DNA from 2 places in the Herminiimonas aquatilis genome. Region 2 is predicted to be linked to the other one. Evidence: predicted binding sites of a transcription regulator. Region 2 holds the regulator's gene; the other holds the start of a gene.
What was found. The regulator sigma-54, encoded in region 2, starts transcription at its own class of promoters, with help from an activator protein. The targets are predictions, from matches to a motif close to TGGCANGNAANCTGCTTT.
Positions count from the first base shown of each region.

Region 1: ACFQO0_RS04240 (nitrate/nitrite transporter) is a predicted target of sigma-54. The motif match lies at 4,826-4,843, and genes of this name have one in related genera.

Region 1 is NZ_JBHTCC010000001.1:926,529-933,024, reverse strand. Features, by position in the region: gene ntrB (nitrate ABC transporter permease) at 1-64, shown strand, start outside; gene ACFQO0_RS04255 (ABC transporter ATP-binding protein) at 151-960, shown strand; gene ACFQO0_RS04250 (methyl-accepting chemotaxis protein) at 1,096-1,782, shown strand; gene ACFQO0_RS04245 (protein kinase domain-containing protein) at 1,805-3,520, opposite strand; gene ACFQO0_RS04240 (nitrate/nitrite transporter) at 3,575-4,789, opposite strand; gene nirB (nitrite reductase large subunit NirB) at 5,063-6,496, shown strand, end outside.
Region 2 is NZ_JBHTCC010000001.1:1,754,845-1,761,340, forward strand. Features, by position in the region: gene ACFQO0_RS08160 (pilus assembly protein) at 1-449, shown strand, start outside; gene ACFQO0_RS08165 (hypothetical protein) at 494-1,126, opposite strand; gene hpf (ribosome hibernation-promoting factor, HPF/YfiA family) at 1,252-1,608, opposite strand; gene ACFQO0_RS08175 (RNA polymerase factor sigma-54) at 1,704-3,176, opposite strand; gene lptB (LPS export ABC transporter ATP-binding protein) at 3,198-3,938, opposite strand; gene lptA (lipopolysaccharide transport periplasmic protein LptA) at 3,940-4,494, opposite strand; gene lptC (LPS export ABC transporter periplasmic protein LptC) at 4,541-5,113, opposite strand; gene ACFQO0_RS08195 (KdsC family phosphatase) at 5,137-5,703, opposite strand; gene ACFQO0_RS08200 (KpsF/GutQ family sugar-phosphate isomerase) at 5,703-6,496, opposite strand, start outside.

The DNA.
Region 1 (6,496 bases), 830 kb from region 2:
GGTACTGGAGCAGATCCTGGTCGGTATCGCCAGAATCTTTACGTACGAAGATGTCAAAAATTGATTGTGAAGTGTTGATCTGCGTTGAATGAATTAAAACGGCCAGATCACCCAGGATTGCAACGAATAACGAAGCACAAGGAAAACATCATGGATAACAACAGCAAGTTCATCGATATTCAAAATGCGGAAATGTCCTTTCCTACCAAGAAAGGCGTGTTCAATGCGCTGACCGACGTCAATCTGAGCGTTGCGAAAGGCGAGTTCATCACGCTGATCGGACATTCCGGTTGCGGCAAATCGACATTGCTTAATTTGATAGCCGGTTTAACGCATGCGACCAACGGCATGTTGTTGTGCTCGAATCGCGAAATTGCCGGCCCGTCGCCTGAACGCGCAGTCGTGTTTCAAAACCATTCGTTGTTGCCGTGGCTGACTTGCTACGAAAACGTCTATCTGGCAGTGGAGCGCGTATTCGGCAAGCTCGAAGGCAAGGCCAAACTGCGCGCACGCACCAAGGCAGCATTGGCACTGGTGGGTTTGACGCATGCTGAACAAAAACGTCCAAACGAAATCTCCGGCGGCATGAAGCAACGCGTCGGTATTGCGCGCGCCTTGTCGATGGAACCAAAGGTCTTGTTGATGGATGAACCCTTCGGTGCGCTAGATGCATTGACCCGCGCCCATTTGCAGGATGAGTTGCTGAAAATTGTGGCAGCAACCAATTCGACCGTGGTGATGGTGACGCATGATGTGGATGAAGCAGTGCTATTGTCGGACAAGATTGTGATGCTGACCAATGGTCCTTCGGCGACGATAGGTGAAGTGCTGGAAGTGAAGCTGGCACGTCCGCGCGAACGTGTTGCATTGGCGCAGGATCCTTTGTATTCGCAATATCGCACGGCCGTGCTGGAATTTTTATACCATCGCCAATCGCATCCTGCCAAGGAAGCGGCCTGATCCGATAATGTTTTTATTGATCCACTCTGAGTTAGATAAGTCATGATGACCCAGGCTGCTTTACGCGAAACAAAAAATGCGGTGCCGGCCTTGCCGGTTGCCGTCAATGATGAGCGCGGCGGCAGAGTCGCCACAATGACTAGTAATGCAATAGAAAATGAAGCAGCAGAGGCTGCGGAAGATGCATCGGTTGTGCCGCTGTCGGGCGAAGTCTTCGGCATGCTGATTAATCTGTCCGGACGTCGTCGCTTCACTTCACAGCGACTGGTGTTGTATGCGGTACTGGCGTCGCAAGGGCATGACAATGCTGCTGCAATAGCACGCGAAGCATTGGGCTTGTTTCGCGGTGCGCATACTTCGCTGCTCAAGCGTTCGGGTGATTTGCCGGGCGTGTTTTGTCCTGAGCTGGAGGAGGCATATTTCGGCAGACTGGATGGCGACCGCAACATTCGTCACTTTATGGATGTGGCCGAGCGCACACTGAATGCGATCGAAGACAAGCTGAGGGCGGCACCTGAATTATTGGCTGAGCTGGTACAGGGCACCACGACATTGCTGGCCATCCTGAATCAGATCACGTCGGTTTACGAAGAGCAATCGAAACGACATGCGCGACTGATGCGCAATCAGTTGCGCGGCATCATGACCGAGATTGAAACGATTGCGCGCGAGGCAAATATGGTGGCGCTAAACGCCCGTATTGTGGCCGCGCGATCGGGACAGGCCGGTAAGGAATTCTCGGTCGTAGCCGGTGTGCTGTCGAATATCACGAACGAGATCGACGATCTGGTGAAAGCCGCTCTCAAAGGGTCGGCAGCCTGAATTTTTTGAAGTTGAGGCTGCTTCAGCGAACCACCAGCAGATACAGCAATAGAAGATTGACTACGATCGAGATGGCTGCCACTGCGCGCCACAGCGAAAGCGGATCACGCTCCGCCAATGGCTTGGCTGAGATCGCTGCGAGCGGCCGACTGGCGCCGCGCTCCAGCGCCAGCAAAAATTCTTCTGCAGTTTCGAAGCGATCAGCAGGGTCGCGTGCCACGGCCTTCAGCACAACATTCTCCAGCCACAAAGGCAGATCGGGACGATAACGACTGGGCACCACGGCTTCGCCAAAACGCGGAGTCTGGAAAGGTTCGATTTCGCCGTAAGGAAAATGCCGCGTCAGCAATAAATAAAGTGTCACACCGGTAGCGTACAAATCGGTTTGACGCGATGCTGGCGCATTGTTGAATTGTTCCGGCGCGAGGAAGGATGGCGTACCGGCGCGCGGTGCTCGCACTTCATCCTCCGCTTCCAGGCCTGATTGGGCGACGCCCAAATCGAGGATGCGCAATTCCCCATCGCTGCCCACATGAATATTGCCGGGTTTGATGTCTCTATGAATGATGCTGCGTCGGTGCAAGGCGCCGATGGCGCGTACCAGTTTGGTCCCGTGTGCGATCACATCGGGAATTGTGAAGTGTTCGCCTGCATCCAGATGCTGTTGCAGCGTATTGCCCTCGTGCCAGGTGGTCAGATAGTAAAGATAGGTTTTTTGTTCTGGTGCAATAACCTGTGGAAAGAAACGTGCAACCACGCGTTTGGCCAACCACTCTTCATGCGCAAACGCCGAGCGCTCATGCATGTCTTGTGCGCGGTCTGGATGTAGTGTTTTCAGCACCAGCTTGCGTGGCGTATGTGAGCCGCTACGCGGTTCGGATACGCGATAGAGCAGCGTCGTCGTCGATGCGTGTATCTGTTCTTCGACGGTATAACCATCTATGACCTGGCCGACTTTCAGTTTAGGTGGCACCGGCAGCTGCTGCGAGCCGGACAAGGCATCACGCAAATTTGTTTCAGGCAAGGCATCGACACGCACCACCAGTGCACTGACATTGTCTTGTGCGCCGGCAGCCAGTGCGCTATCGATGAGGGCATTGGCGACCGCTTCAGCTTCATGCCGTTGGCTGACCAGCCGCTTCAGATGATCGGTCAGATCGTATTCCGATATCGATGCCCATACGCCGTCAGTAGCGAGCAGGAATGCATCGCCTTCATGCAATTCGCCCATGCCGTGATCGATTGCCAGTTGCGAGTCGAGTCCGATTGCGCGCGTCAACACGTGCTGCATCTCCGGCCTGTCCCACACGTGATCGGCAGTGAGGCGCGTCAAACCACCTTGCCTTAAGAGATAAAGGCGGGTGTCGCCGACATGCGAGAAATAATAAAAATTGCCGCGCAATACCAGCGACGTCAGCGTCGTCGCCATGCCGGCCAGTTCTGCACGTATGGAGCCCTGATGCTGGACCCAGCTGTTGATCGCCTTGAGTACGCGATCCAGTGATTGCGTGACTGGCCATGTATCGGAGGTTGCGTAGTAATCGCTGAGCAAGCCGCGTATCGTGTACTCGGATGCCTCACGTCCACCCTCGTTGCCGGATACGCCGTCGGCGATGGCCGCGATCATGCCCTTGCTCGACAATTCAGGTTCGTCGGGCATGACCATGCCGACAAAATCTTCATTGCGCGCGCGTAGCCCTGCGCGGGTGGCATAACCCGCCGCAAGTTTCAGTGGCATGGTGGGTATGGCAGATATGCAAACATGACGAGCCTGTAGTTTCGTGATTGCGGTTTAAATTTTTGCGTTGGTCATGGCAGCACTGCCCCAGGTTGTACGCCAGCGATTCTTCACTGCCGACAAACCGAGCAAGGCAACGATGGCCAAGGCAGCGAACACAATCAAGCCACCTTGATAGCTGCCGGTCAATTGCTTGGAATACCCAAGACTGGACGCCAGGTAGAAACCACCTATACCGCCCGCCATGCCGACCAGCCCTGTCATCACGCCGATCTCCTTGCGAAAGCGTTGCGGCACCAACTGAAATACCGCGCCATTGCCGACTCCCAGCGCCAGCATCGCAAGTACGAAGATGGCGACAGCAGCCATCGCCGATGATAAACCGAAGCTGGCGACCAGCATGAAGGTTGCGGCCAGCATATACATCATCGACAAGGTCTTGATGCCGCCGATACGGTCGGCGAGACGGCCGCCCAATGGACGCACGGCAGATCCCGCAAACACGCATGCTGCGGTGAAGTATCCGGCGGTCACTGGTGACAAGCCGTATTGACCATTGAAGTAAATCGTCAGCGATGACGCCAGTCCGGAGAAGCCGCCGAAGGTTACGCTATAGAAGAACATGAACCACCAGGCATCCTTGTCTTTCAATACATGCAGATATTCAACCAGCGATTTTGCTGGCGGTGCATTAGGCGCATCGCGGGTGAATACCAGATAGACGATGAAGGCAATACCGAGCGGGATCAGGCACAGGCCGAACACGTTTTGCCAGCCGAAGATGATGGCCAGTGTCGGCGCAAACAATGCCGCGAAAGCGGTGCCGGAGTTGCCCGCACCGGCGATGCCGAGCGCCGTACCTTGATGTTCCGGCGGATACCAGCGCGAAGCCAACGGCAGTGCGACGGCAAACGCAGCGCCGGCGAAACCGAGGATCACGCCGAATGCCAGCATCGTGTGATAAGAATTCAAATCCCCCAGCCATGCCCACAACATGCCGCTCATGACGATGACCTGCCCGATGATGCCGGCTTTTTTCGGTTTTAAGTGATCGACCAGTACGCCCATGACGATGCGCAACAAGGCGCCTGACAATAGCGGCGTGGCAACCATCAAGCCTTTTTGCGACGGCGTCAGTGCCAGGTCACCAGCGATCTGAACGGCAAGTGGGCCGAGGATGACCCAGACCATGAAACTCAGGTCGAAGTAAAAGAATGAAGCAAGCAGGGTCGGTGTGTGGCCCGCTTTCCAGAATGACGATTTTTGCATGAGATCTCGCTGAGTTAGACAGTAGTGCGCGACAAATATGCAAGTGTTATGCCACTTTAGTGCAGGCACGGTCCACGAATGGGCGCGCTTCATGCTCATGGAAAAGGGATATTGCTGCCGCACCAAATAAATTTCGAATTGCACTTGTTGAGTGCGCAAATTACTTCCTATTGGTGCGGAAATAGCGTTTTTTGACAAAAGTGCACAAAAAGTAAAACTGGCATCTGTTTTGCTTATTTGAATTCGCGAACAACAAATCTGTGGGATGCAGCGATGAAAAAAATGAAACTGGTCATGGTCGGTAACGGTATGGCAGGCGTGCGTACTTTGGAAGAACTACGCAAGATTGCACCCGACTTATATGACATCACGGTATTTGGCGCCGAGCCTTATGCCAATTACAACCGTATTTTGCTGTCCCCGGTGTTGGCCGGCGAGCAAACCATCCAGGACATCATGTTGAATGATGTCGACTGGTATGTCGAAAACGACATCAAGCTGCATCTGGGTAAGAAGATCGTCAAGATCGATCGCGTTAAGCGCGTGGTGATTGCAGATGACGGCACTACCGCAGAATACGATCGCCTGTTGCTGGCGACCGGTTCCAATCCTTTCATGCTGCCGATTCCCGGCAAGGATCTGGAAGGGGTGATTTCCTATCGCGACATTTACGATACCAAAGCGATGATCGAAGCGGCCAAAGTGCATACCGATGCAGTTGTCATCGGTGGCGGCCTCTTGGGTCTGGAAGCTGCAAATGGTTTGAAACTGCGCGGCATGAATGTCACGGTGGTGCATCTGCCGGAGACGCTGATGGAGCGTCAGCTCGACAATGTCGCCGGCAAGATGCTGCAAAAGTCGCTGGAAGATCGCGGTCTCAATTTCCTGCTTGGTAAAAATACGCAAGAGGTCATCGGCGACGAAAATGGCCGCGTCAAGGCATTGCGCTTTACCGACGGTACAGAAATTCCGGCACAACTGGTTGTGATGGCGGTCGGCATACGCCCGAATACGCAGCTCGCGGAAGAAACCGGCATCTATTGCAATCGCGGTATCGTCGTCAACGACACGATGCAAACCTACGATCCGAAAGTGTATTCAGTTGGCGAATGCGTCAACCATCGCGGCACTGCATACGGTCTGGTTGCGCCACTGTTTGAAATGGCAAAAGTCTGTGCCAACCATCTGGCCAACTTCGGCATCGGCCGTTATCAAGGTTCGGTTACGTCAACCAAATTGAAAGTAACCGGCATTGATTTATTCTCTGCCGGTGAATTTCTCGGCGGCGAAGGCACGGAAGAAATCATGTTGTCCGATCCTATCGGCGGCGTGTACAAGAAACTGGTTTTGAAAGACGACAAACTGGTAGGTGCCTGTCTATATGGCGATACCGTTGATGGCAGCTGGTACTTCAGCCTGTTGCGCGAAGGCAAGGACATCAGCGAAATCCGCGATTCGCTGATGTTCGGCGAAGCCAATACCATGCGTCCGGGCGATACCGGTCACGAAGGTTTCAGCAAGGCGGCTGCAATGCCGGATAGCGCAGAGGTTTGCGGCTGTAACGGCGTCTGCAAGGGCACTATCGTGACGGCCATCAAGGAAAAAGGTCTGTTCACGATCGAAGACGTGCGCAAACATACCAAGGCATCCGCATCGTGCGGATCGTGTACTGGCTTGGTCGAGCAAATCATCATGGCAACTGCCGGT
Region 2 (6,496 bases):
TATCGCTAGTGCAACAAACTATTACGACCTCAGGATCCACCCGCACTGCATCGCAAAATGAAATTGATTTCAGGCTTGATTCAGGATGGTTTATCGACTTGCCGGATACGGGGGAGCGTATTCATGTGGAACCTATACTTGATTCTGGTCTCTTGATTGCGCCTTCTACCGTGCCATCCAATACGGTATGTTCACCGGGCGGGTATGGTTGGCTTAACTACTTTAATTACCTGAATGGAAATAATGGCGACGGCATTGTTTCGGAAAAATTCAATGCCCCGATTGTCGGTGTAAATTATTACTACACTCCTGACGGGGAACGACATGTTTCAGTGGTTACCTCAGATCATCCGACGCCTGACCAACCTACAAACAAGTTGCCTAAGCCGCCTAACGCCTTGTCATTTCAAGGTAAGCGCGTAATTTGGCGCGAATTTATACCAGACTGATTTTTAATGTAGATTGATCGGCGGCCCTACGTGGGCCGCCTTTTTTATTTTCCTGCTGGCTCGTCTTGCTTATCTGTGTTTTTCCACACTTCGATGCGTATTTCACTAGGCACGGCGATGCCGGAAATTTGGGCTGCTGCAAAAGTCATTGTTTTAAAAGCAGTGGTAATCAACAGCAGTTTTTCACTGTCAGCAATATCGCCAGGGATGAATACTTCGTCTACCGTTCCCACATTACTGATGCGCAAAGTCATTATGAGTGGCTCAGGCAATCCTGCGATATCGGGCAAGAAAAAATCTGCAGGTAGGTCATTGATGACTTGTGGTTTCTGGCTTAATTCATCCGATTTGAAATAGTAGGATTGAAAGGGTAGTTGTGCACCGATCGGAATTTCAGCCAACGAGGGCGCCGCCGGTAACGATGGTATTTCTGGCTGTATCAGATTGTGGACGTTTTGACTTTTAGTGGCTATGCGCTGAGGCGCATGATCTAATTTTTCACTCAGTAAACGGACAACCACCCCTGTCGTCTCACTGCTATTTTTATTGTTAGTCTCAGCAAATTCAGCGAGCGAGTAAAGAATAAAAGCATGTCCTGAAAGGGTCAAAATCAGCGCGATAGCTGAAATTGGCTTGGCGAGAGAAGAGGGAAAATACTTTTTGCGATGGTCATGCATCCAGTCATTTTATATTGATGTTTAGCGATTTTTAATCGATTTCTGTAGAGCTTTGACATTAAAAAAGGGCGCAATCTGCGCCCTTCATTTTTAGTGACTGATTTTCTCAGCCTGATGATTTCCCGTTAAGGGGTGACAGCAGCGTCGGATTCATCCGGCAATCGTTTGATTGCATCATGTTGATGATCTTGCTGCTTGGTTTTGTATTTGATGACTTGTCGATCGAGCTTGTCGACCAGTGAGTCAATCGCCGCATACAAATTGTCGGCAATACTTTCCGCATGCAGATCCTTGCCTCTCACGCGCAAGTTGATTTCTGCTTTCTGGCGTTTTTCTTTTTCCGGAAGATTGTCTACAGTCAGGATGACTGCAATGTCGATAACGTGATCGAAGTGACGTTTGATACGCTCCAGTTTTCCTTGTACATATTCGCGGATTGCTGGGGTTAATTCGAGGTGATGTCCACTGATTGTGAGATTCATACAGTGCTCCTATGATAATTCACTGGAGGTTCAAGCGCCTTGTTACCTGGCCACAAGAACACAGCAAGGTATAACAAAAACTACTAAGGACAGTTCTACAACGATTTGCGCAAATTGACTGGGGGAATTTTCAAGGCTTCACGGTATTTTGCAACGGTACGTCGCGCCACAACCATACCCTGTTCCGCCAGCATTTCTGCGATTTTGCTATCAGAGAATGGGATTTTCGGGTCTTCAGCTCCTATCAATTGTTTGATCAGTGCCCGTATCGCAGTGGAGGATGCTTCGCCGCCTGTTTCCGTTGCGACATGGCTGCCGAAAAAGTACTTCAGTTCGAACATTCCATGCGGTGTGAGCATGTACTTTTGCGTCGTTACACGAGAAATAGTGCTCTCGTGTAGACCTAGTGTATCAGCTATTTCACGCAACACAAGTGGGCGCATCGCGACAGCGCCATGTGAGAAAAAGTTGCGTTGTCGTTCTACTATCGCCTGTGATACGCGCAGGATAGTGTCGAAGCGCTGACGCATATTTTTGATCAACCATTTGGCTTCTTGCAGTTGCGATCCGAGCGATCCATCGCCCTTGCTTTGCTTCAAAATATTGGCGTACATGCTGTTGACGCGCAAGCGTGGCATGACGTCGTGATTGAGCATGACTTGCCAGCCGTTGCGTGTGCGTTTGACGATCACATCAGGCACCACATAATCGGAAGAGCCGCTTGCGAAAATCGCTCCTGGGTGTGGATTGCATTGTTTGATGATGACTTGTGCTTCGCGCAAATCTTCGTCGTCGCAATCGAGGGCCTTGCGCAGTTTGTTGAAGTCGCGTTGCGCAAATAGAGTGAGATGATTTTCAACAATCGCGAGCGCCATGCGGCGCGTGACCATTGCAACTTTCGGCATGCGTTTGATTTGCAGTGCCAGGCATTCAGAGGCATTGCGCGCACCCACACCAGGCGGATCGAAGCTTTGCAACAGGTTCAATGCAATCTGCAATTCTTCCAGTTCTATTTCCAGCTCTTCCGGCAGGCGCGCGTGGATTTCTTCCAGTTCTTCTTCCAGATAGCCGTTGTCGTTCAATGCATCGATGATCAATTCAAGCAACGCACGATCACGCGTCTCGCGCACAGTTACGCGCATCTGTTCCAGCAGGTGCTCACGCAATGTTGTTTCGTGTGCTTCCAGCTGCGGGCGGGCGTCATCATCTTCCGGTGCTTTCGATGTACGTGCGACATCGTCAAAACTCCATTCGGCATCGCCGTTGGATGATTCGGGTGCGTCTGATGGCGTATCGAAACTGGCTTCGCTTTCCGGGACTTGCGCATTGGCCTCTATGCTTGCGCCTTCCGGTGTGGTTCCGGTAGAGCCGATGGCGCCATCGGCCAGCAAGCGGATCGCGTGATCCAGCGGATCGTCGGTGCGCTCCAGCAGTGGATTGTCTGCGAGAATTTGTTCCAACTCCTGATGCAGTTCCAGCGTGGACAATTGCAGCAGACGGATTGATTGCTGCAATTGCGGCGTGAGTGCCAGATGTTGCGAAACGCGTAGCTGCAGGGATTGCTTCATAGAGTTATCTAGCTTCCGGCATCACATGCGGAAGTGTTCGCCGAGGTAAACCCGGCGCACCGATTCGTTGGCGATAATCTCGTCAGGGCTGCCGCTGGCGAGCACTGCACCTTGATTGATGATGTAGGCACGATCGCAGATGCCGAGTGTCTCGCGCACATTGTGATCGGTGATCAGTACGCCTATGCCGCGCTCTTTGAGGAAGCGCACAATACGTTGAATTTCAATTACTGCTATCGGATCAACGCCGGCAAACGGTTCATCCAGCAAAACGAAACGTGGATTGGTTGCCAGTGCGCGCGCAATCTCGACGCGACGACGTTCGCCACCGGACAAAGACATCGCTTGATTTTCACGCAGCTTCTCGATTTGCAGGTCAGCCAGCAAAGTATCGAGACGTTGTTCGATCTGCGGCTTGCTCAAGGATTTGCCATTGAGGCGCTGTAGTTCGAGCACGGCGCGAATATTATCCTCGACGCTCAGCTTGCGGAATACCGACGCTTCTTGCGGAAGATAGGACAAACCCAGCTGCGCGCGTTTGTGTATGGGCTGGCGCGAGATATTGACACCATCCAGTTCGATGCTGCCGGCATCCGACGGTACCAAGCCGACGATCATGTAAAACGACGTAGTTTTGCCGGCGCCGTTAGGGCCCAGCAGGCCAATCACTTCACCGCTCTCGACTTGCAAGGCGACGTCACGTACAACCTGACGCGCGCCATAGCTTTTTTGCAGTCCGCTGACTATCAACTTGCTCGACATCTTAAGGGGCCTTTGTTGTATCGGCACGCGGCTGGATGATGGCCTTGATGCGTCCTGCACCTGGCTTGCTGTCGCCCCCGCTAGTGTTATGCACGGTGAAAAATTCAGCGCGTGTATCGTAGGAAATATACTCGCCGTTGACTTCATCGGTAGTCTTGCCATTTTCCAGGCGACGCATACGAGCCTTGGAATACAGTTTCATGATTTCATTCTTGTCGTCGTATTCGATGCGCTCGGCCTGGCCTTCTATCCATTGGTCGGGACCGCCGTCACGTTTTTGACGGAAACTGGCAAGTGAGCCAGGGGCCGCATACATGACGACAAATTGATAGCCGGCCGGATCTTGCGTGACCACCATCTTGTTGGATTTCATCAGAATCGAGCCGCGCGTCAATACGACATTGCCGACGAAGGTGTTGATCTGTTTGACGTCGTCGTACTGCATTTGATCGGCTTCGACGTTGGTCGGCTTGGTTGCATCGGCTTTTTCAGCATGGACGCAAGTCAGCGCGCCCAAACCAGCGATAAGCAGCATTGCAGAAAGTAATCGTTTCATGAAATTTTTCTAAGAGAATCCATCGATTAAAAGTCGGATCACGAAATCAATTGGTGACGACAGGCGGCTGGTACTGGCCTTTTACATTACTCGACAAGCTGAATTCGCCGGTTGCATTGTTGACAAACATGCCGGCGCCATTCAGCGTCGATTTCCCAAGTTGCAGTTCAACCGGCTTGGGGGTTTTCATGACATCCTCGTCTGGCAATATCAGCAAATAAGATGTCTTGAGTTGAAAATGCTGCGACTTTGCGGAAGCGGGTCTGTCTATATGCACATTGTCATACATATGGACTTCGCTGCTGTTGTTAGTCACTTTGGCGCGCAAGGAGCGACTCACCATCGGTGGCCGATCAGCGCTATAACTATGCATGACCGGATTCTGTATTTGATAGGAGTCGTCTTGCGGGTAATGTTTCATTTCGGTGCCGGTGAGGTTGTAACGTGCCTCGCCGGTTTTTGCCATGCGCACGAAATTAAATTTCTCTACATAAAAATCGGGCTCCGTGCGTACCCGGGCAGGCAGGGAATCTTCAGTTTTGCGCTGCATCACTTCGACTAGCCAAAAACTGCCGAGCGCTAATCCTGCGCTCAACGCAATCAGCACAATCAGGCGCATGCCATTGCCTGGACGCGGCGCTTTCAAGACAAGTACAGCGCGATGGCCGCCTCGTAATTGCCTTGTGCGCGCAGAATGAAATCGCACAATTCACGTGCCGCGCCGCGACCGCCGCTGGCTTGCGTCACGTAATGCACGCGTGAGCGCACTTCCGGATGTGCATTGGGTACGCTTGCTGCAAAGCCGACGCGCGACAGGATAGGCAAGTCTATGACATCGTCGCCGATGAAGCCGCATGCACTGGCGTCAGTGCCAGTTTGTGCGAGCAATTGTTCAAATGCACTGCGCTTGTCATGTATGCCTTGAAACACATGATGAATGCCAAGGTCCGTCGCGCGGCGCAGCACAATAGGTGATTGGCGTGCACTGATGATCGCGGTCGCGACACCGGATTGCTGCAGCAATTTGATGCCGTGGCCATCGAGAACGTTGAAGGTCTTGATGACCTCGCCATCCGCGCCAAAATGCAGGCTGCCGTCGGTCAGAATGCCATCGACGTCAAATATCATCAGCCGCACATTCGCTGCACGAGCGGAAGCAGCTGACACTGAATTGGAAAAAACCGCGGCAGAATCTGCAGAGGAGGTCATCAGATTACTTTCGCGCGGGTCAGATCATGGATGTGCAATGCGCCCACCAGTGTGCCGTCAGTATTGGTTACCAATAATTGATTGATGCGGAACTCTTCCATCATGTCGACTGCATCGACGGCGAGCTGCTCCGGCTGCACGCTGCGCGGGTTGGCGTGCATCACATCGGCAATCGATAAAGTCGAAAAATCTTGCTTGTTTTCAATCAGGCGGCGCAAATCGCCGTCCGTGAATACGCCGATGGCGCGACCGTCAGCATCAACTACGGCTGTCATCGCCATGCCTTTTTTACTGATTTCCAATAGTGCGGAGTAGAGTGTCGCATCAGCAGCGACGGTAGGAATCGCATCGCCGGTGCGCATCACATCACGCACGTGCGTCAGCAAACGGCGGCCGAGTGCGCCGCCCGGATGCGAACGTGCAAAATCTTCTTCGCCAAAACCGCGTGCATCCAGCAGTGCCATCGCCAACGCATCGCCGAGCGCAAGGGTTGCGGTGGTGCTGGCAGTCGGTGCCAGGTTCAAAGGACAAGCTTCCTTGTCGACCTTGACGTTCAGGTGGACGTCAGCAAACTGCGCCAGACTTGAGGCGTCGTTGCCGGTAATGGCAATCAGGGTCGCGCCCATGCGTTTGATGATCGGGATGATGGCCAGCAATTCGCCGGCTTCACCTGAATACGAAATCGCGATCAGTGCATCATTGGCGGCAATCATGCCAAGGTCGCCATGCGAGGCTTCGGCCGCGTGCACGAACAAGGCTGGTGTGCCGGTTGAGGCCAGAGTCGACGCAATCT